Pedobacter sp. W3I1: one gene and its partner. The protein of the gene in region 1 interacts with the protein of each later gene in a pairwise test. Links are inferred from orthologs where the notes say so. Each region holds a gene or a part of one and is shown on either strand. Other genes may lie near its edges. The genes, in order: topA and QF042_RS13215.

Region 1 (10,735 bases):
ATTTAAGATAATCGTAACCCTTTTTTCAGGTCAATCCAGATATTTTCTTTCGATTTTTGATGTGCAGCGAGTTTAAGTTTCATCATTACCATACAACCTAATACCGCAATAAAGCTTACAAAATTGATCAGAAAACAAATATCTTCACCTAAGGTACTTAAAATTACACCTGCCAACGCCGGCCCGATGAGTCTGGCTGCGTTAAACATGGAAGAGTTGAGCGCAATGGCATTTGGTAAATCTTCTTTATCATCAATTAAATTTACCATTAACGATTGGCGGGCGGTAACATCAAAAGCATTTACCAAACCCTGAACCAGCGAAAGCGCTGCAATCCAGAACATATCGTATACTTTAAACCAGATCATCAAAGCCAGGGCACCAGCCTGCAGCATCAGGATCACCTGGGTAATGACCAATATTTTATATTTATTATGCCTGTCTACATAACTCCCTGCATATGGTGCCAGCACCAGCGAAGGAATTAAACTTAAAAAAGTAATCAATCCCAATAGAAAAGCTGATCCCGTTAAACGGTAAACCAACCAGCTAATGGCTACACGCTGCATCCATGTACCAATTAATGAAATAGCCTGACCTGTAAAAAATAACCTGTAATTGTAATGCCTTAACGAACGAAAAATACTCATATTTAAAATAGTAAAGTAACTTTACAAAAGTAAAAATTTTCACTCAAACAATAAAACAAAAACCATCCATTTTTATCACATTACAATCATAATTTAAACAAAATGGAAAAATAATCTAGTTTATCTATAAAATTAAAAGCTTATATTTGTAAAGTTTATTTACCATAAAGATGTCTACTCAAACACAAGAGATTGCCGCAAAGTTAAGAAGCACCGTTACCCGCTTAACCAGACAGTTACGCAAGCAGAATGTAAGTTCAGACTTTAGTAACGCTGAACTATTAACAATGTCGCTACTCGAACAACACGGCAAAATGCTATCTACAGAGCTGGCAGACCTGGAAAGAGTATCTAAACAAGCTATTTCGCAGATCATTAACCGCCTGTTCGATGCTAAATGCGTGGAGCGCTTTCCAAGTGAAGAAGATAAACGAAAGGTTTTTATCGGCTTAACTAAACTTGGCGAAAAACACATTATTGCCAGTAGAAAAATAAAAGAAGAATGGTTAGTACAAACCATGGAAAAAATCTTTTCTTCAGAAGAAATCAACCTGATTCAGGCTTTCCTGCCCCTGCTTTCGCGTTTAGTAGAACACAACGGTGTAAGAGTATAGTTTTCCTTTTTCCTTAGCCAAATAAGCCTTATCTTGCAGGCTGAAAATGGCACTATATTTTACATCAATCAATTCGGGCAGTAATGGCAATTGTTACTATGTAGGTAATGACAATGAAGCTGTTTTGGTTGATATTGGTCTAACCTGTAAAGAGGTTGAAACACGAATGAACCGTTTGGGTTTACCTATAAGTAAGGTAAAGGCAATTTTTATCTCGCACGAACATAGCGATCACATTAAAGGTTTAGCGGTTTTTGCAAAAAAACACAAACTTCCTGTGTACATCAGTACGGCCACCCTAAAAAGCAGTCGTCTTTTTTTAGATGAAAACAATACCTTTTCATTAAACCATCTACAAAACATCCAAATTGGCGATTTAAAAATCTCTGCTTTCTCTAAATTCCATGATGCTGCAGATCCGTATAGTTTTACTGTAGAATGCAATGATGTAAGAGTTGGCGTTTTTACGGATATCGGTGCCGTTTGCGATCGTTTAATCAGTCATTTTAAAAACTGCCATGCAGCGTTCTTAGAAGCCAACTACGACACTGAAATGTTAGAAAATGGAAGATACCCTTATTTTCTAAAAAGAAGGATCACGAGCGGACATGGCCACTTGAGCAATGCACAGGCACTGGAGCTTTTCACCAATCACAAACCCTCGTACATGAGTCATCTTTTATTGAGTCATCTATCAAAAGATAATAACGATCCTGAACTGGTTGAAAAACTATTTAAAAATGTTGCTGGTGATACCTTTGTTAAAGTAGCTTCAAGATACGAGGAGACCGCGCTCTATTACGTTAGCAATACGCAAAACACACCTGAAGTTTATCATTTCGATCCTAGTCTACACCAGCCAGCGCAACTTAACCTGTTTTAACATACTAAAGTCAAAAACAACCAACCCTGTTCTATCAATTGGGTTACAGTATGGCTTATTTTAAGCCATAAACTGCAATTGGCCTGGCAAAGCTATAATAACAGCAAATAATTTAATTTTTACGAAACTTTTTATTCCGACAGGCGTTTTATATAGACTTCATAAATAGTTTGTTTGGTTTATTGGGGGCTTATGGATTTAAGCCCCTTTCTCTTGTCTAAAACTTTTCAATTCATTCAGGCTAAAATCGCCAGCATCTATTCCATTTTATATTCTAAATTTTTAGTTATATTCGATAGGCAATCATCCGGATATAATATTTAAACCTTTTAAAATAATAATTATATGGAGACAAGTAAACTTTCTAAATTCAGTGCCGAGTTTCTAGGCACGCTCGTGTTGGTTTTAATGGGCTGTGGTAGCGCGGTTATAGCTGGCGCAAATGGCACAACCGGAGTAGGCTTATTAGGTATATCATTTGCCTTTGGTTTATCAGTTACCGCAATGGCTTATGCAATAGGGCACATTTCAGGCTGTCACATTAATCCGGCCATTTCTATCGGAATGGTAATAGCAGGTCGCATGAAAATTGGCGAAGCTGCCTATTATATTGTTGCGCAGGTATTAGGTGGCCTAGCAGGTGCATTTATTTTATTACAAATTGCCTCAGGAAAGGCAGAATATTCTTTAACGGCAAACGGGTTAGGGCAAAATGGTTTTGCAGCATTATCTCCACAGCATTACAGCTTACAGGCTGGTTTTATTGCAGAAATTGTACTCACCTTTATTTTCTTATTGGTTATTTTCGGCTCAACCTCTACGAAAAACATCAATGGGGGCTTTGCCGGACTAGCAATTGGTTTAAGTTTAACACTCATTCATATTGTAGGCATCCCGGTAACTGGCGTATCAGTAAATCCCGCCAGAAGTATTGGCCCTGCCCTATTGGTTGGCGGAGAAGCATTAAGCCAGGTTTGGCTCTTTATTGTAGCACCGATTATTGGTGCAGCACTAAGTGCCTTAGTTTGGAAAACTGTTCTGGAGAAAAACTAGACTTATGAAAAGAGTAATAGTTTAGGGTTTAGAGGTTAGTATTTAAACGCTAACCCCTAAACGCTAAACTTCTATAAGTTTTTAACAATCGCTTCGTCTGTAGGTTTTGTTTTAGAGCGGAAACGGTGTACCAATTCTCCTTTTTCGTTGATTAAGAATTTCTCAAAATTCCATTTAATATCGCCTTGCTCTTCAGTATTGGTCTGAGAAGTTAAATACTTAAACAAAGGACTGATATCATCACCTTTAACACTACTTTTCTCGGCAAGCAAAAACGAAACATTATACTTCCCGGTACAAAATTCTTTAATCTCTGCATTGGTAGAAAACTCCTGTCCACCAAAGTTACCCGCCGGAAAACCAATTAATACCACTTTTTTACCATATTGTTTCTGCAGTTTTTCTAAATCCTCGTACTGTGGGGTAAAACCACATTTAGAAGCTGTGTTAACAATTAAGATTTTTTTGCCTTTAAATTTCGATAGCTTAATTTCTTTACCATCAATGGTTTTAAAGCTGAAATCGTAAACATTTTTTGGTGGCGACACCAATAAGTTTAATAGGATTAAAATTGTGCTGATCATCTTTTTTTTTATTTTTATATACGAATATAGGCACAAATAGTTTTCGATGCCGTAATGTTGTTGTAAATTAAATGTATCAAATTAGGCATACAAACTAACTTATCATGATTTGGAAATGAAAATATGTATTTCATCGCTCAAATGAAGAGTCTTTTTTTGATTAAGAAATTGAAGGCAGTGGTTCTTGGCGGTTTACGGCCCCGCTATCACTTATAGTCCTCGCTGCGCTCCGGGCTATTCAGCTCTATCGGGTTTAATTAACAAAGTCTGTTGCTCTTTTGTACATTCAGCTTGGCACAACGCTATTAAAACACGCATAGCAGCACTAAGCAAGCCACCTAAACCCGACCGAAGCGGAAAACCCGCAGACCGAGGAACGAGGTTGAGGATTTGTAGCAAAGAGCGGGACAAAACCTTACCTATAAATTACTAATATTGCTTTCCAAAAAAAGATTAAAACCACATTAAAACCAATATATTTCCTCTGCATTTAATAAAAAAAATGTATTAAATTCTCCTCGGGTTTGGATTTATACTTTAATTATAGCTTTATTTGCACAAAAACGTATTTCATGGCCAAAAATTTATTAATCGTCGAGTCACCCGCAAAAGCTAAAACTATAGAAGGCTATTTAGGCAAAGATTTCCTGGTGAAATCTAGCTATGGCCATATCAGGGATTTAGTTAAGGGCGATATGGCGATTGATATCAAGAATAATTTTGCCCAAACTTACGAAGTGCCTGCCGACAAGAAAAACATTGTCGCCGAATTGAAAAAACTAGCTAAGGAAGCCGAAATGGTATGGCTAGCATCCGATGAGGACCGTGAGGGGGAAGCTATTTCGTGGCACTTATTCGAAACTTTAGGCCTAAAAGTGGAGAAAACAAAACGAATTGTTTTTCATGAAATTACCAAGCCAGCCATTTTAAAAGCAATTGAGAGTCCGCGTGGAATTGATTATAATCTGGTAAATGCCCAACAGGCACGCCGTGTATTAGATCGTTTGGTAGGTTTCGAACTTTCTCCGGTATTATGGAAAAAGGTAAAACCATCATTGTCTGCTGGCCGCGTACAATCAGTAGCCGTACGTTTAATTGTTGATAGAGAAAGGGAAGTTTTAAATTTTAATTCAGCTGCTGCCTATAAAATCACAGCTCAGTTTTCTACCGGCAAAGGAAAAGAAATCGTAAAAGCAGAATTACCACAACGTTTCGAAAATGAGGCTGATGCTGAAAAATTTCTACAAGACTGTGTAAATGCCAGGTTCGACATTACCAGTTTAGAAACAAGGCCGGCAAAACGTAATCCTGCTGCCCCGTTCACCACCTCAACCTTACAACAAGAAGCTTCCAGAAAATTAGGTTTTTCGGTAGCCAGGACTATGCAGGTTGCACAAAGACTGTACGAAGCAGGTAAGATTACCTACATGAGAACAGACTCTGTAAACTTATCAGAAACTGCATTAAATGCAGCTGCTGCTGAAATTAAATCTGCTTACGGCGATAAATATCACCAACATCGCGTTTATAAAACAAAATCGGCTGGTGCGCAAGAAGCTCACGAAGCCATCCGCCCGACATATTTCGACAGGCATACTGTAGATGGAGATATTTCAGAAAAACGTTTATATGATTTAATCTGGAAACGTTCTATTGCATCACAAATGAGTGAAGCTTTGTTCGAAAAAACTACTGCACAGATTACTGCTTCTACCCGCAAAGAGCATTTAGTTGCCGAAGGTGAAGTATTAAAATTCGATGGTTTCTTAAAAGTTTATCTGGAATCTACTGATGATGAAGAAAACGAAGAAAAAGAAGGGGGTGCCATTTTACCTCCTTTAGCCAAAGGACAAGAATTATTTTTGAAAGAAATGCAGGCGACAGAACGTTATTCACGTCCGCCGGCAAGATATACTGAGGCCAGTTTAGTTAAGAAATTAGAAGAACTGGGCATTGGCCGCCCGTCTACTTATGCACCAACCATTTCTACCGTACAAAACCGTGGTTATGTGGTTAAAGAAGATAGAGATGGTAAACAACGTAAGTTTACTTCTATCATTTTAGCTGATGGACAAGTAAAAAAAGAAATAAAATCAGAAATTACAGGTGCGGAGAAACAGAAACTCTTTCCTACTGATATAGGTGAAGTAGTAAACGATTTCCTGGTAGAACATTTCAAAGGTATCGTCGATTTTAACTTCACCGCTAAAGTAGAAAAAGAATTTGATGAAATTGCCCAGGGTTTACAAGAGTGGACTAAAATGCTGCACTCGTTCTATAGTCCTTTTCATAGTGAAGTAGAAACTACTTTAGAAACCGCTGAACGTGCTACAGGCGAGCGTTTATTGGGTTTAGATCCGGCAACTGGTAAAAATGTATACACCAAGGTTGGTAAATTTGGACCATTGGTTCAAATCGGAGAACTTGATGAAGAAGAAAAACCTCGCTATGCTAGCTTAATGCGCACACAATCTGTTGCAACCATTACTTTAGATGATGCGTTAGAGCTGTTTAAATTACCTTTCCAACTTCCTGATTTTGAAGGCAAAGAAGTAATGATTGGGGTTGGCCGTTTTGGACCTTACGTAAAATGGGGCGATAGTTTTATTTCGCTTCCTAAAAACGAAGACCCTTTATCGGTTACTTATGATAGAGCAGTTGAAATCATCAAACAGAAAATGGATGATGATGCACCAATTGCACACTACGAAGGTTTAGGCGTAACAAAAGGCAAAGGCCGTTTTGGTCCGTTTATTAAATGGAACGATCTATTTATCAATATTCCTGCTAAAGGATACGATTTCGATAACTTATCACAAGAAGATATTAATACCTTAATTGGCAAAAAAGTAGAAAAAGAAGCCAACCGTTTTATTAAAACCTGGGATGCTGAAAAAATATCTATCGAAAATGGCCGCTGGGGACCATTTATCCGTTTTGGTAAACTGATGCTCAAACTAAGGAATAACGAGGCTACCAAGCAAAAATATACACCAGAAGAATTGGTTGATATTGATTTAGAAGTGGTTAAAAAAATGATTGTTGAGCAGGTGCCTAACGCTTTCGAAACGAAGAAAAAAGCTCCGGCAAAGAAAAAAGCACCAGCTAAAAAGGCTGTAGCGAAGAAAAAATAGGCCAGGATTAGCCAGGATTAAAGGATTTTTGGATTGCCAAGATAAATTGGATAAAATTAAATTGTAAGTATTGTCATCCTGAGCCTGTCGAAGGAGATTTATTATTTTATTTCGACGAGATCAGGTGATAACATTGATTAGAGATAAAATAGTTTAGGATTAGACGGATATTCAATAATTCTATCATTCACTCATTCAATAATTTTAAAAAATTGAAAGCAGATTTACCAGAAAATATAGTCGAAGATATTGCAATGGCCGTGGTATTGATGGGCGAAACACCAGAAGTAACAAGCTGGACGGTTTATCTTGTCAACTTAAAAAATGAGCCAATAACCAATGTTTTAATCAGCTCTAAAGGTTATGGTGAAAAGGATGGTAAACAAGTCAAAACTTCAATTTTGCGACACATGGTTGGCGACATGGAGGCCAATTCTTTTGCAGGAGTAGAAGCTATCGATCCTGAAGTTTTTGGCTTAACTAACGAATACTGGCTAAGCTATTACATTGGTAGTACCATTTATGATAAGAAATTTATTTTTCTGCCTGAAAGCATCATCGATTCTAATCTGATTAAAATTCCATTAGTAAACAGACCTGGGGGGTGATGATAAAATAGTCCGGAGTCGTTAGTCTGGAGTCAGGAGTCTTAACTAACGACTTAGGACTCCAGACTAAGGACTAACCTAAGGCACCTTAACCGCTTGTCTGCCAAGCAATTTCCAGCCTGACTTTTCTTTGCTCCAGATTAAAAGAATATACAACTTCACATTTCCAGGAACATTTTTATCATTGGTTTTGGCATTTAGCGTATGACGCACCAAAGCTGTTTTGTTCTGAATAACAACAGTCTGATCAGTTAAATTAATATCTACAAAATCCGATTCGCCCGAAAGTAATGAGTGCATAAACTCTTGTTTGGTTTGTACTTTTCCACTCGAATGCCCATAACTCAAATTGTTAAGTAACAACTTGTCTAAGCCTAAGCTATCAGGATTAATCATTAGGCTAATAAGTTTGTTTACAGCATCATTAACTTCTTTTTCTGCATTTGTCTTTTGTGCAAAACAAAAATTGGCTGTAATTAACAGGCTCGAAAAAATCAAGAGTTTCTTTATCATATCTGGTTGTATTGAGGTTGATGCTGTAAACTTATCCAAAACCATGCAAAGGAACAAACCATAAACGTTAATTTTCAACATAATTTATTTTAACGTGAATTTTAGTTTATTTTCGGATGGAATATACCATTGGTAGTGACAAAGGATAATTGCAGCACATCTATTGATTTTTACCGCAACATTATATTCCCATTTATCTTAACGAATTTCAAACATGGAACAACCATCTACCTACCAGTCATCCTCCAAAAAGAAATTTTTCTTCATCGGATTACTTGCTGTTTCCATAGCAGCAATTGTATTTATCTATTTTAATAGAAAGAAAAAAAATCATGAAGAAAATCAGGCTTATGCAAAATATATCGAAGCTTATACCTCTGGAACCATTTCTAAAAAGAGTTTTATTAGAGTTCACCTGGCCAATGCGGCAACAGGTATGCAGGATCTAGGCAAAGCAGATTCGCGCGAACTTTTCGACTTCTCTCCTTCTATCTCGGGCAAAACCTATTGGATTGATCCACAAACTGTAGAATTTAGACCTGATGAGAACCTTAAACCCGGCAAAAACTACGAAGCTACATTCAAACTTGCAGAAGTTTCTGCCACAGAAAAAGGTCTGGAAGATTTCGATTTTGAATTTAAAGTGATTACGCCAGGGATCATACTTTCTCAAAACGGATTGGTTTCGCAAAATAATACCGCTTTAGATTACATGAAATTAACTGGTGAAGTGGCTACTGCTGATGTAGAAGAAACGAGCAAAATAGAGAAAACAGTTTCATTGGATTTTGATCAAAAGCTAAAAATCAAATGGGAGCACGATCCGGCAAAAAACACCTCAAAATTCACGATCGACAGTATAAAAAAGACCGGAAACGACCAAAATTTAAAAATAGATTGGGATGGCGATGCTATTGATGCAGAACAAAAAGGTGAAGTAGAAATCCGTGTTCCATCCATAAATAAATTTGAAATTCTGGACATGAAAGCCATTCAAGGCGAAGAGGATTATGCGTTGGTACAATTTTCTGAACCAATTGGCGTGGGTCAGGACTTAACAGGCATGATCACGCTTGGTAACCTGAGCGATTTGAGATACACCATTGATGCCAGTCAGGTTAAAGTTTATGCCGCAGAAGAGCTTAAGGGTAATTATGCGCTAAATGTAAATGCTGGGGTCGAGAATATTAATGCAAAAAAACTGGCTAACGGCAAAATGGCCAATCTTGTTTTTGAAGATAAATTACCAGCAGTTACCATTGCAGGTAATGGTACCATTTTACCCAATTCGGGAAAACTTGTTTTACCTTTCGAAGCTATTAATTTAAAAGCAGTTGATGTAACCGTAATCAAAATTTACGAAAACAACATTCCTCAGTTTTTTCAAACCAACAGCTACAAAGATGGAAACGAACTGCGCAGGGTGGCAAAGCCCATTTTGCAAAAAACAGTGCGTTTAGATGAGGATAAAGCGCTCAATCTCCATAAAAAGAACCGCTTTACGCTCGATCTTGATAAGATGATCCATACCGAACCAGGTGCAATGTACAGGGTTACCATTGCTTTCAGACAAGAATACAATGCTTACAATTGCAAAACCGGAGAAGAAAAAGTTGGTGATGGTGAAGAAGAAAATGAATATGGAGAATATGAAGGTTATGGCGAAAAAATAGATGAAGATGATGACTTTTGGCAGCGGTACAACAATTATTACCCACAAAATTATAAATGGAGTGATAAAGACAATCCATGCACGCCTTCATTTTACACCAACCAACGCTGGGCCAGTAGAAACCTAATTGCTTCGAACATTGGTTTGGTGGCCAAACGCGGCAACGACAACAGCATGCTCATTGTTGCTACTGATTTATTAACCGCAAAACCATTAAGTGGGGTAAACCTGGAATTAATGGATTACCAGAAACAGATCATTTTCACCACTAAAACCGATGGTGATGGTTTTGCAAGGTTTGATCTGAAAAGACAACCTTTTCTATTGATTGCCAAAAATGGTTCAGAACGTGGATACCTTAAATTGGACGATGGAAGCTCACTTCCATTAAGCAGGTTTGATGTGGGCGGCGATGTTGTTCAAAGTGGTTTAAAAGGCTTTATTTATGGAGAACGTGGCGTTTGGCGACCAGGCGACAGTTTATTTGTTTCTTTCGTTCTGGAAGACAAACTCAAAAAACTTCCGGCCAATTATCCGGTAACGATGGAATTCTATAATCCAAAAGGTCAGCTTTACAAAAGATTGATTAATGGCAAGCCTTTAAATGGATTCTATACCTTTAAAACCGCTACTGAAAGTACTGCTCCTACGGGTAACTGGATGGCGAAAGTTAAAGCGGGTGGTGCCACATTCACCAAAACCTTAAAAATCGAAACCGTTATGCCAAACCGTTTGAAAATTGATTTCAACGTGGGCAATAAAACATATTTAAGCGCAGGAACATCTGCCGCTACCCTATCGGCTAAATGGCTATTCGGTGCAGTTGCACAGAATTTAAAAGCAAAGGTTGATGTAAACTTAAACACCACCGAAACTAAATTTAAGGGCTTTGAAGGTTTTAGTTTCGATAATCCTACGGTTAACTTCGAATCGCAGGTTAAAACCATTTTCGAAGGTACATTAAACCAGAATGGTACGGCTCAGATCAATACCAATTTAAATGAGAACAATACCGCTCCAGGCG
Region 2 (10,594 bases), 570 kb from region 1 along the record:
TTGGTTTTAATGTGGTCATTCCTCATTCCGGATGGTTTGACTTCAGAAATGAGTTTTAAACGCAGAGCAGTCCAGGTTTCGTTTACTGCTGCCGATGCACATGGCGTTAAACCGAAAGTATTCAGTTCTTCCCAGCTTTTCATCAGATCCAGATCAGATTTAATCTTTGACGTTTTCTTAGGATAAAAGATCCAAATAATACTTTTAGCATCAATATATTTAAGGTTCTTTTTAATCTGCTGATCGAGCAGATCTTTGTTGAGGGTGAAAGCGATTAATACATTAAACTCAGCTTCTTCCTCATCATATTTTATTATAATATTTGAAGGGATATCGCCAAATATAGCACCCGCTTGCTCTGGAGCATTAGCTACCTTAATCACGTTACCAGGTTTTACCTGAAGTTTTTTTAAGAATAAATTTTCCATTTTATAAGTTAAATTTTAGCCATGGATTCATGGAGAAACACGGAAATGTTTTCTTCTTTTTTTTATTGCATCGGATGACTCTGTGTTCTTCGCGCCTTTTCTCTGTGTTCTTTGTGGTTAAAAAAATAGCCACGGATTCACGGAAAAACACGAAAATGTTTTCTTCTTTTTTTTATTGCATCTCATGACTCTGTGTTCTTCGCGCCCTTTTCTCTGCGTTCTTTGCGGTTAAATAGGCGGGTTACAGCCTCAATTTAGCGAAGAAATCCCAAAAAACAATACCGGCAGAAATTACAATATTAAAAGAATGTTTAGTTCCAAACTGAGGGATTTCGATACACTCATCAATTTTGGCCATTACTTCATCGCTCACGCCATCAACTTCGTTCCCAAAGATCAATGCATATTTTTTACCCGGATCGGGCTGGAAAGTGTTCAGCATGGTGCTGTTTTCAGCTTGTTCTATTGCAACAATCTCGTAACCCAAAGCCCTTAAGGCATCAACGGCCTGCAAAGTATCGGTATAATGAATCCAATCAACAGATTGCGTAGCGCCTAATGCTGTCTTCTCAATTTCGCGGTGCGGTGGTTGAGCGGTAATACCACAAAGTATCACTTTTTCTAACGCAAATCCGTCTGCTGTACGGAAAACCGAACCTACATTATGCATACTGCGGACATTATCCAAAACCACTACCACAGGTAGCTTTTCCTGTGCTTTAAACGCTTCAATATCCGCACGGTTTAATTCGTCTAATTTTAATTTTCTCATTATTTTTTTAAAAGGATTACACAGATGGAGGGATTACACCGATTGGATGTAATTTCGGAACTATGTTTATCCTTGGGCATTTGTTATTAAATATGGACCATTGCCTATTTCACTAATGTAAATGGCAGCAGGGTAGCCGATCTGATCGACGTAATAATCAGTTAAATGTTTTGCAAAGTCTTCTTCAAAGCCTTTCTCTAACAAAGCTATTGCACAACCACCAAATCCGGCACCCGTCATACGGGCACCGATTACATGCTCATAATCTGTGCAAAAATCTACTAATGCATCCAGTTCTTTTCCACTTACTTCATAGAGCGTTCTTAACGATTCGTGCGAGGCGTACATCAGGCGGCCAAACTCTTCCAGGTTTCCTCCATTTAATGCTTTAGCCGCTAAATGAACACGATCATTTTCTTTAACTACGTGCGTAGCACGATTTAAGATCGTTTTATCTGTTATTACATGACTGTGAAGCGCAAATTTCTCAGCGGTTAATTCGCAAAGATAATGAAGGTTTATTTCTTCGTTTAATAGTTTTAATGCCGTTTGGCATTCTGCAACACGTTCATTATACTTAGAATCAGTCAATTCGCGTGGTTTATTGGTATTAATGATGGCCAAAACATAATTACCGAGATCAACATCAACCATTTTGTATTTTAAGGTTTCACAATCTAACACAATGGCTTTGTTTTTTTCTCCAAAAGCAACGGCAAACTGATCCATAATACCCGAATTTAGGCCGATAAAATCGTTCTCTACACGTTTCGCTATTTTAACCAGTTCAAGCTTGTCGTAACCCAGATTGAAATAATTATTTAATGCATAAGCAGTGGCTATTTCTATAGAAGCTGAAGAAGATAAACCAGAACCGATTGGAATGTTTCCATAAAATAGAAAATCCAGTCCTTTAATTATTTTTCCATCCTTAATAAATTCATTAATTACGCCGATGGGGTAATTTGCCCATAAGCTACCATCTTTTTCGTTTATAGTATTGCTTGCTACCGCCGTTTGAACATCGAAGTTTAGACTTTTAAACCTAAATCTGCTCTCGTTATTCGGGGCAATGGCTACCCATGTTCCTAAGGTAATGGCACAAGGCATAACCAAACCGCCATTATAATCAATATGTTCCCCAATGAGGTTAACCCGCCCAGGTGTAAAATAAATGGCATCAGCTTTTTTATGGTATTGCCCGGCAAATTTTTCCTGTAGGTTAATGTTCATTTGGCTAAAATATATTTATAAAAAGCATTAATAATAGTATGTTTGTTTACGAAACAAAAGCCCTAAGTTACAATTTATGAGCGTTCAGCAAATACCTACCGGAAAAATTATTGATGGCGAAGAAGTTATCGCAATCGAACTCACCAATAGCAAAGGCACTTATGTCAAAATATTCAATTATGGTACCATTATCAACAAATTTGTAGTTAAGAATGCCAAAGGCGAAAAACAGGATATCGTTCTTGGTTTCGATACATTTGACGAATACCTCAATCCGGCTTATTTGGCAAACTACCCTTATTTTGGTGCTATCATTGGCCGATATGCCAACCGCATAAAAAATGGAAAATTCATTATTGATGATGAAACCTATCAGTTGGCACAAAATGCCGGTACCGATACACTGCATGGAGGTATAGTTGGCTTTGATAGAAAAGTTTGGGATATTGTTGAAATTAATGATGGACCACAATCTTCGGTTACCCTGCAATATGAAAGTATAGATGGAGAGGAAAATTTTCCTGGGAACCTGATTGTTGATTTAACTTTCGAACTTACTGAAAATGATGAATTGATTTTAAGTTATGAAGCAGAAACGGATAAAGCTACAGCCATAAACTTAACACACCATAGTTATTTTAATCTGGCTCCTGAGGGTGGAAATATCAAAAACCATAAACAACAGATTTTTGCTTCAAATTATTTAGAGCAAGATGATAATTATTCGGTAACAGGTAAATTGATCCCTGTTGAAGGTACTCCTTTGGATTTTATCAAATCTAAAGCGATAGGGCAGGATTGGAATGAGGATGAAGGCTATGATCAAACTTTCGTTTTGGATAAGATCTATGGCGATTTATCGCTGGCTAGTAAAACAATTGAAGAGGAAAGCGGTTTAGTTTTAAGCGTATACACTACAGAACCGGTAGCCCATTTGTACACAGCGAAATATTTAGGGGTAAAGAACGGCAAAGATGGAAAAGATTATGATAGTTATGATGCTTTTTGTGTAGAAACACAACACCATCCAAATGCCGTTAATATTCCAACATTTCCTAGTACCATTTTAAGACCAGATGGCCTGTACACGCAAACAACAATTTACAAAGTTTCATTAAACAGATAATTTATGTTCACGATCGAAAACATCCAGGCAGCAGAATCAAAAATTAAAACTGGTGCAGATTTTCCTCAGTTTATAAAAGAAATTAAGGAAATGGGTGTTAAGCGGAACGATGTTTACGTATCAAACGGCTTATCGATTTATTTTGATGATGAAGATAATGCTCAACAAGTAAGTCCTGATGAATATCCAACACTGACGATCAACACTGCATCTTCTTCTGATAAATTGGCGCATGCGTTGAAAATACACCAGGAGGGAGAAACTGATTATTTTACATTTTGCAAGCAAGCGGCAGATGCGGGTGTTGAAAAATGGGTAGCTGATCTGGATGAGATGACTTGTACTTATTTAGATGCCGAAGGTAATGAATTGGTGAAAGAAACAATACCAACAGTATAAAAATATTCCGTGGTGTCAGATGTTGCCATCTGACACTTCTTTTTTTTGTATAAATTCATGTTTTAGAGGTTTGTGCGCGCTGGGCTTATTTTTGACCATCTGAGACATCTTAGAACATTTAAGTTAATATTAGTGATGACTCCGCCATAACTAAATCCTTTCAAGTACCATTTTTATAGCTTGTTCTACTATTTTATTCGGTTCTTTGCTAAATTCAAATTTTATCCTGCTGGCTAGAATGGCATTAATAGAAAGTGCTTTATGGCCCAAAACCTTAGCTAAAGCATAAATTCCGGCAGTTTCCATCTCTAAATTAGTAATCCGGTATTGGTTACTCTTAAAACTGTTAATCAAGCTAATAAAATCGGGAACCGCGTTTTTAGCACGTACAATTCTACCCTGTGGAGCATAAAAGCCAGGCGCTGTAATGGTGATACCATGAACCATATCTTTGCCAATGGTATTTAACAGGCCTTCGTCGGCAGCAGTTAAATAGGGGTTCATATTTTTAAGGTGACCAAAATGGGCCTTAATATCATCCATTAAAAGCTGCTCATCACCAGATAATTGCTGGAGATAGTAATTCATTAGAGCATCCATCCCTAAGCCATAAGAGGAAGCCAAAATCGTTCCCATTGGAATATCCGGCTGAACAGCACCAGAGGTACCCACTCTGATCATATTTAATGAGGTAAGCTCTTTTTTAATTTCACGGGTTTCAAAATTAACATTAACCAATGCATCTAATTCATTGAAAACGATATCAATATTATCGGTACCAATCCCTGTTGAGAGCACGGTAACGCGTTTTTTACCTAAATAACCCGTGTGGGTAATAAATTCGCGTTTGCCTTTTTTAAATTCTATTTTATCGAAATATTTACTTACCTCGCCAACGCGGTCAGGATCGCCAACGGTAATTATAGTATCAGCAATATCACCTGGTAAAAGGTTTAGATGGTATATGCTGCCATCAGGATTGATAATTAAGTCGCTTTCGGATATTTTCATATTTGGTTTATCTTGCCCGCTGATCAACGTAGATTTTATCGGTGTTCACTCTTTTAATCTGTGGTTATTAAATCGTTTCCAGGTATTTTAATTTAACACCCTCAATTTTATCAAATTTACTTAAAACCTGATTGAGTTGTGCTTTTCTCACTTCAAATTTCAATATACAATCCATATCAAATTGTTGTCCTAAGATCAGCAAGTTTTCTTCTTTACTCAATTTCATCACCTCGTTCATTTGCAGGTATTCGAAATGCGCTTCGTAAACATCGTTAACCGTTTTGTTAATAATGGTAGATGCATTAATTGCTTCTATACTAGCGGTTTTATATGCATTAATTAAACCAGGTACGCCAAGTAATGTACCGCCAAAATAACGTACTACCACAATTAGGATATTAGTCAGGTCTTCTGATAATAAACAGTTTAGGATTGGCCTGCCCGCAGTACCCGAAGGTTCGCCATCATCATTAACCCTAAAAACAGACCGGTCAGGTGTCAGGCGATAAGCATAACAAAAATGATTGGCCTTAACATGTTCTGCACGAAGTTTGGTAATAATCGGCTTTATTTCTAATTCACTATGGATAGGGTAGGCATAAGCAATAAATTTGCTGCCTTTATCCCGAAATATACCTTCTGAAGTACTTTCGATGGTTTTATATGAATCATCGAACAGCATTCTGTGATAGTGTAATGAAGATAACGGCTGCAATTGCCAAAATTATACCTGCGTAATTTAATTTACTTAGTTTTTCTTTAAATACAATTACTCCAATTAAGGTACCTGCAATAATTACTCCTAAATTCATAGCTGCAAAAACGGTAGATGGATTTTCGGCCAATGCTTTATGGGCCTTCATGTAAAAAAGGATATTCCCAAAATTGAAAAAGCCTAAAATGAATCCACAAAGCACATTTACCATCTGTATTTTTATTTTGCCGGCCAGCACCATCGAAATTACGATCAGCAATGAAACAATAAAAGCCAGGCAAAAAACAGTAAAAAGCGAAGTGGTATAAGGCAATTCTTTATATAATGCAATTTGTTTAAAAAGAACATCGATTACCCCAAAACCGACGAAAACCATAATGGGATAAAGCAGGCTTCCTTTACTGCTTTCTTTTTGATCAGATTTCCGAAGAAAGGTTAAGAAAATAGCCACAAAACCGATCGCCAGACCAATAATCTTCAGGTTATTAAAATCTTCTTTAAAGATAAAATAAGCTGCCAGTATCGGGATAAATAGTGATAAACGTTGTGCGATATCGGTTTTAACAATGCCAAGATTTTTTACCGATGCTGCAAGGAATAAAAATATCGACGGCAACAGGATAGCCAAGGCAATATAAATTGGCCATGGTGCGGTAGAGGTGATTAGTTTAACATCGGGCTTAAAAAAAAGAAAACAAAAGCTTAATGCAGCAAGGTAATTGATGGTAACGGCTTGAATGATACTGATTTGGTACCGCTTGGCCAGCTTTAATAAAACGGCTACAGTAACACTACAGCAAATGCTTAAAATAATGTAAATCATTTATTTGATGTCGTTTAGATAGATAGAGAGTTTGTCATTTCCAATTTGTACTGCTTCCTGCAGATTTCCATTAATATTTGGAGAAGAAACACCCTCGCTCCAGCTGGTAGATGAAGTAAAAATACGTGCTTCATCCCATAGATTAGTACTTAAAAATTGATTTAAAATATTGGCGCCACCTTCAATAATTACCGATTGTATATCCATCAGATAAAGCTGAAAAGCAATTTTTTGCGCTAAATAAAAGTGCATATCCTCCATTTGGATATAATGGATATTCGCTATGACATCAGTTTTAACCTCATTAAAGATAATGGTTTTGGCTGCTGCATTAAAAATATGATTGGTTACTGGCACCTGAAGGTTCTTGTCGATTACCAGACGGATGGGATTTTTACCGGGCCATTCACGCGAAGTTAACTGCGGGTTATCCATAATGGCAGTCTGTTTACCAATCAGGATTGCATCTTCTTCGCTACGCCATTGATGAGCTAAACGTTTGGCCAAGGCACCACTGATCCATTTCTGGTGACCATCTTTTGTTGCGAAATAGCCATTCGCGGTTTCTGCCCATTTTAAAATAATATATGGCCTTTGCTTTTGGATCCTCGTAAAAAATCTTCTGTTGAAATAACGGCATTCATCATCCAAAATCCCACTCACCACTTCAATTCCTGCATTTCTGAGTTTCTCGATGCCTTTGCCATCAACACCAGAAAAAGGGTCTCTATTGCCAATCACTACCTTCTTTAATTGGTGTTTTACCAATAAATCGGCACAGGGAGGTGTTTTGCCAAAATGCGCGCAAGGCTCCAGGTTAACATAAGCGGTAGCCTGTTTCAATAGATTTTCGGCCTCATTACCATGTTTATCAAAAACAGCTTTAACGGCATTGGCTTCGGCATGTGATTTTCCATATTCCTGATGATATCCTTCTCCAATAATTTTGCCATCTACAACAATAACACAGCCAACCATTGGGTTTGGACTAACGTTTCCCAAAGCCAGGGCGGCTAAGTCCAGACAGCGTTTTATATAAAATTCATCGCTCATTAGGGCAAAAGTAGTAAAAAAAGAGTCATGGCCTTATCAAAAGAGATCTGTTATCATCTCAAATAAGTAATTTTGTAAATATGAAGATAGGAGAATTAGCGGAGCATTACGAACTAGAACTTGAGCAATTATACGATAGTAATGAAGCAAAAGCATTATTTAGTATTGCTGCCGGAAAGGTTTTAGCCTTATCTTCAGGTAAACTGATCATACAAAAAGATATCGATATCAGTTTTATCAATATGCAAAAACTTTTGAGCATCCTTAATGATTTGCAAATCGGAAAACCCATTCAACATATTTTAGAAGAAGCCCATTTTTACGGCTCTGTATTTAAAGTCAACGAACATGTACTGATCCCGAGGCCAGAAACAGAAGAATTGGTTGATTGGATGATTTCAGATAACAGTTCGCAGTTTTCAGTTAACAGTAACCATAAAATCAGTATTCTTGATATTGGAACTGGCTCTGGATGCATTCCCATCACACTTAAAAAACATTTGCCAGAAGCTGAAGTATCTGCCTTAGATGTTTCTGCCGATGCCATTGTTGTGGCCAAGCAAAATGCAAAACAACTGGGTGTAAAAATCAAGTTTATTGAAGCAGATATTTTGAGTTTTAAAACTGAAGAAAAATTTGACGTCATAGTAAGTAATCCACCTTATATCAGGGATTTAGAGAAAGCAGATATGCATAATAATGTGTTGGTGTACGAACCACATTTGGCCTTGTTTGTGAGTAATGAAAACCCATTAATATTTTATAAAGCTATTGCTGATTTTGCAAGAACAAACTTAAAACCTAACGGACACCTTTATTTCGAGATCAACGAATATTTAGGTAATGAAACTCTTGAAATGTTAGCTGCTAAAGGATTTATTGATATTGAGTTAAGGCAAGATATGCAAGGGAAGGATAGGATGGTTAAAGCTGTAAGTCCGATGTCAGAGGTCGGGAGTCAGAAGTAACCGAGCAATGGTATGAGCTTTCTCCGTTCGTCCTCCTGATCAGATAGTTATCGGATTTGTTTCAGGATCTATAACTGAAGAGTTATAGCATCGACGGATTACATTAAAGGTGCTTTGGTCTTTTAGCTTTAGTCTTTCTGCTCTTCAACTAAGATCTCGGATGAAACTGCGTAATCACCTCTCTTAAATAATCTCTATCAATGTGTGTATAAATTTCTGTAGTGGTAATACTCGAATGGCCCAACATTTCTTGTACGGCTCGCAAATCAGCACCACCTTCAATTAAATGTGTAGCGAACGAATGCCTTAAGGTATGCGGACTAATCGTTTTCTTTAATCCGGTAGATATTGCCAGGCTTTTAATCAGGTTAAAAATCGAAATGCGCGAGAGTTTAGCGCCAAAGCGGTTCAAAAAGATAAAATCTTCATGCCCCTTTTTAATATTTGCATGCACCCTAACTTCGTTAATGTAAATATCGAGCAGCTTTAAGGCTACGCTTCCAATGGGCACTAAACGCTCTTTATTTCCTTTTCCAATTACCTTTATAAATTCGATCTTCGGGAACAGATTCGAGATCCTTAATTCGGTTAATTCAGTTACCCGTAAACCACAGCCATATAAAACCTCCATAATGGCTTTATTACGCATCCCCTCGGGTTTAGAAGCATCAATGGCCTCTATAAGTTTATTGATCTCATAAATATTCAAAGTATCGGGCAATTTTCTGCTGAGTTTTGGTGCTTCAAGCAATGTTGTAGGATCATTTGAAATCACATCTTCGAGCATTAAATAGGCGAAGAAAGCTTTTAGTCCGGAGATTACCCGAGCCTGTGTACTGGCTTGCATACCCAACTCATTCAGCCAGGAGATAAAGGATTTTAGATCAGTTATGGCAACGTCAGTTAATTTGGGCTCTTTAGTTAGAGATTTAAAATACTGGCTCAATTTGTCAATATCACTCAAGTAAGCCTCGACAGAATTACCAGATAACGATCGCTCCAGCTTTAAATACGATTTAAATCCTTTAATATATGATGGCCAAAGCATGCTTTTATTTAAGATTTTTTATAACATTGCAACGTTACAACATTATATTATGAAAATACAAATTATTAACGGGCCAAACTTAAACTTATTAGGTGTTCGCGAGCCATCTATTTACGGAAGCACCAGTATTGAAGATTATATTAAAGAATTAAAAACGGTTTATCCTGATATTGAAATTGAATATTATCAGAGTAATGTGGAAGGCGAAATTATTAATAAACTGCATGAAGTTGGTTTTAGTTATGATGGGGTAGTACTAAATGCCGGCGGTTATACACATACCTCTGTAGCGATTGCTGACGCGATTGCGGCAATTAAAACGCCAGTAGTAGAAGTACACATTTCAAATATATATTCAAGAGAAGAATATCGACATGTTTCTTTAACCGGCAAAAACTGTCAAGGTGTTTTAACAGGTTTTGGTATAAAAGGTTATCGTTTGGCTATTGAAAGTTTGTTGATTTAATCAATTCTATTATTTCTGTCAGATGGCAACATCTGACAGGACTCCAGATCAAAAGAAATCCGTGATCGTCATTTCGAGCGGAGTGCAACGTAGTCGAGAAATCTATAACGGCTAATTAAAAAGATTCTCCATTCCGCTACCGATGAAAAATCGGTGAGCTTCAGTCGAAATGACGCAAGGTTCTTACTTCAAATTCGAGAAATATTTAATCTTCTTAATAAAAAATGCCCAAACAATGCTATTGTTGTATACTCCTGTATGTTGACTATATGCTTTTTGAACGGCTTTTCGCTTTTTGCTTGTTTTTGAAAGCGATTTAAGAAAATGCCAGTGGCCTTTGCTCACCGCCATTGTAAATTTAGACTTTCCGGTTAGCAAAAAGTGCCACCATGCAATAAAATCAATAAAAAATCTGATCGTAATTCGGAAAATGGCATCGCCAGCAGGAAGATTTTTCTGCATGATGATTAGGTTGTTTCTAAAATTAAGATAGGTTTTAAAGGGATTCTCTGTTTGCAATGTTCCACCGCCTACATGGTAAACTTCGGCATC

The links.
Region 2: the proteins of topA (region 1) and QF042_RS13215 interact in binary tests that used the Escherichia coli proteins (3 or more experiments, as listed by UniProt). The link is inferred for Pedobacter sp. W3I1 from one-to-one orthologs.

What each region holds. Positions count from the first base shown.
Region 1 is NZ_JAUSXN010000001.1:3,730,979-3,741,713, forward strand. Bases 3,998-7,137 are described here. They hold topA (type I DNA topoisomerase), read left to right. Parts: upstream 3,998-4,356; coding sequence 4,357-6,918; downstream 6,919-7,137. Other genes in these bases: QF042_RS15490 (hypothetical protein), read left to right, coding at 7,131-7,137. Outside these bases: QF042_RS15460 (MFS transporter), read right to left, coding at 3-650; QF042_RS15465 (MarR family winged helix-turn-helix transcriptional regulator), read left to right, coding at 821-1,264; QF042_RS15470 (MBL fold metallo-hydrolase), read left to right, coding at 1,311-2,147; aqpZ (aquaporin Z), read left to right, coding at 2,493-3,200; QF042_RS15480 (glutathione peroxidase), read right to left, coding at 3,272-3,784; more of QF042_RS15490, read left to right, coding at 7,138-7,526; QF042_RS15495 (nuclear transport factor 2 family protein), read right to left, coding at 7,605-8,120; QF042_RS15500 (alpha-2-macroglobulin), read left to right, coding at 8,254-10,735. UniProt on the Escherichia coli protein: Releases the supercoiling and torsional tension of DNA, which is introduced during the DNA replication and transcription, by transiently cleaving and rejoining one strand of the DNA duplex.
Region 2 is NZ_JAUSXN010000001.1:3,162,962-3,173,555, reverse strand. The notes cover bases 3,845-6,843. They hold QF042_RS13215 (YigZ family protein), read right to left. Parts: upstream 5,652-6,843; coding sequence 5,037-5,651; downstream 3,845-5,036. Other genes in these bases: ribD (bifunctional diaminohydroxyphosphoribosylaminopyrimidine deaminase/5-amino-6-(5-phosphoribosylamino)uracil reductase RibD), read right to left, coding at 6,508-6,843; QF042_RS13210 (DMT family transporter), read right to left, coding at 5,638-6,507; QF042_RS13220 (nucleoside phosphorylase), read right to left, coding at 4,109-4,969; QF042_RS13225 (DUF1398 domain-containing protein), read left to right, coding at 3,845-3,958. Also shown: QF042_RS13245 (YdeI family protein), read right to left, coding at 1-428; QF042_RS13240 (RNA methyltransferase), read right to left, coding at 670-1,200; QF042_RS13235 (galactokinase), read right to left, coding at 1,267-2,433; QF042_RS13230 (aldose epimerase family protein), read left to right, coding at 2,510-3,559; more of QF042_RS13225, read left to right, coding at 3,563-3,844; more of ribD, read right to left, coding at 6,844-7,560; prmC (peptide chain release factor N(5)-glutamine methyltransferase), read left to right, coding at 7,641-8,528; site-specific tyrosine recombinase XerD, read right to left, coding at 8,677-9,576; aroQ (type II 3-dehydroquinate dehydratase), read left to right, coding at 9,626-10,042; QF042_RS13185 (glycosyltransferase family 2 protein), read right to left, coding at 10,226-10,594.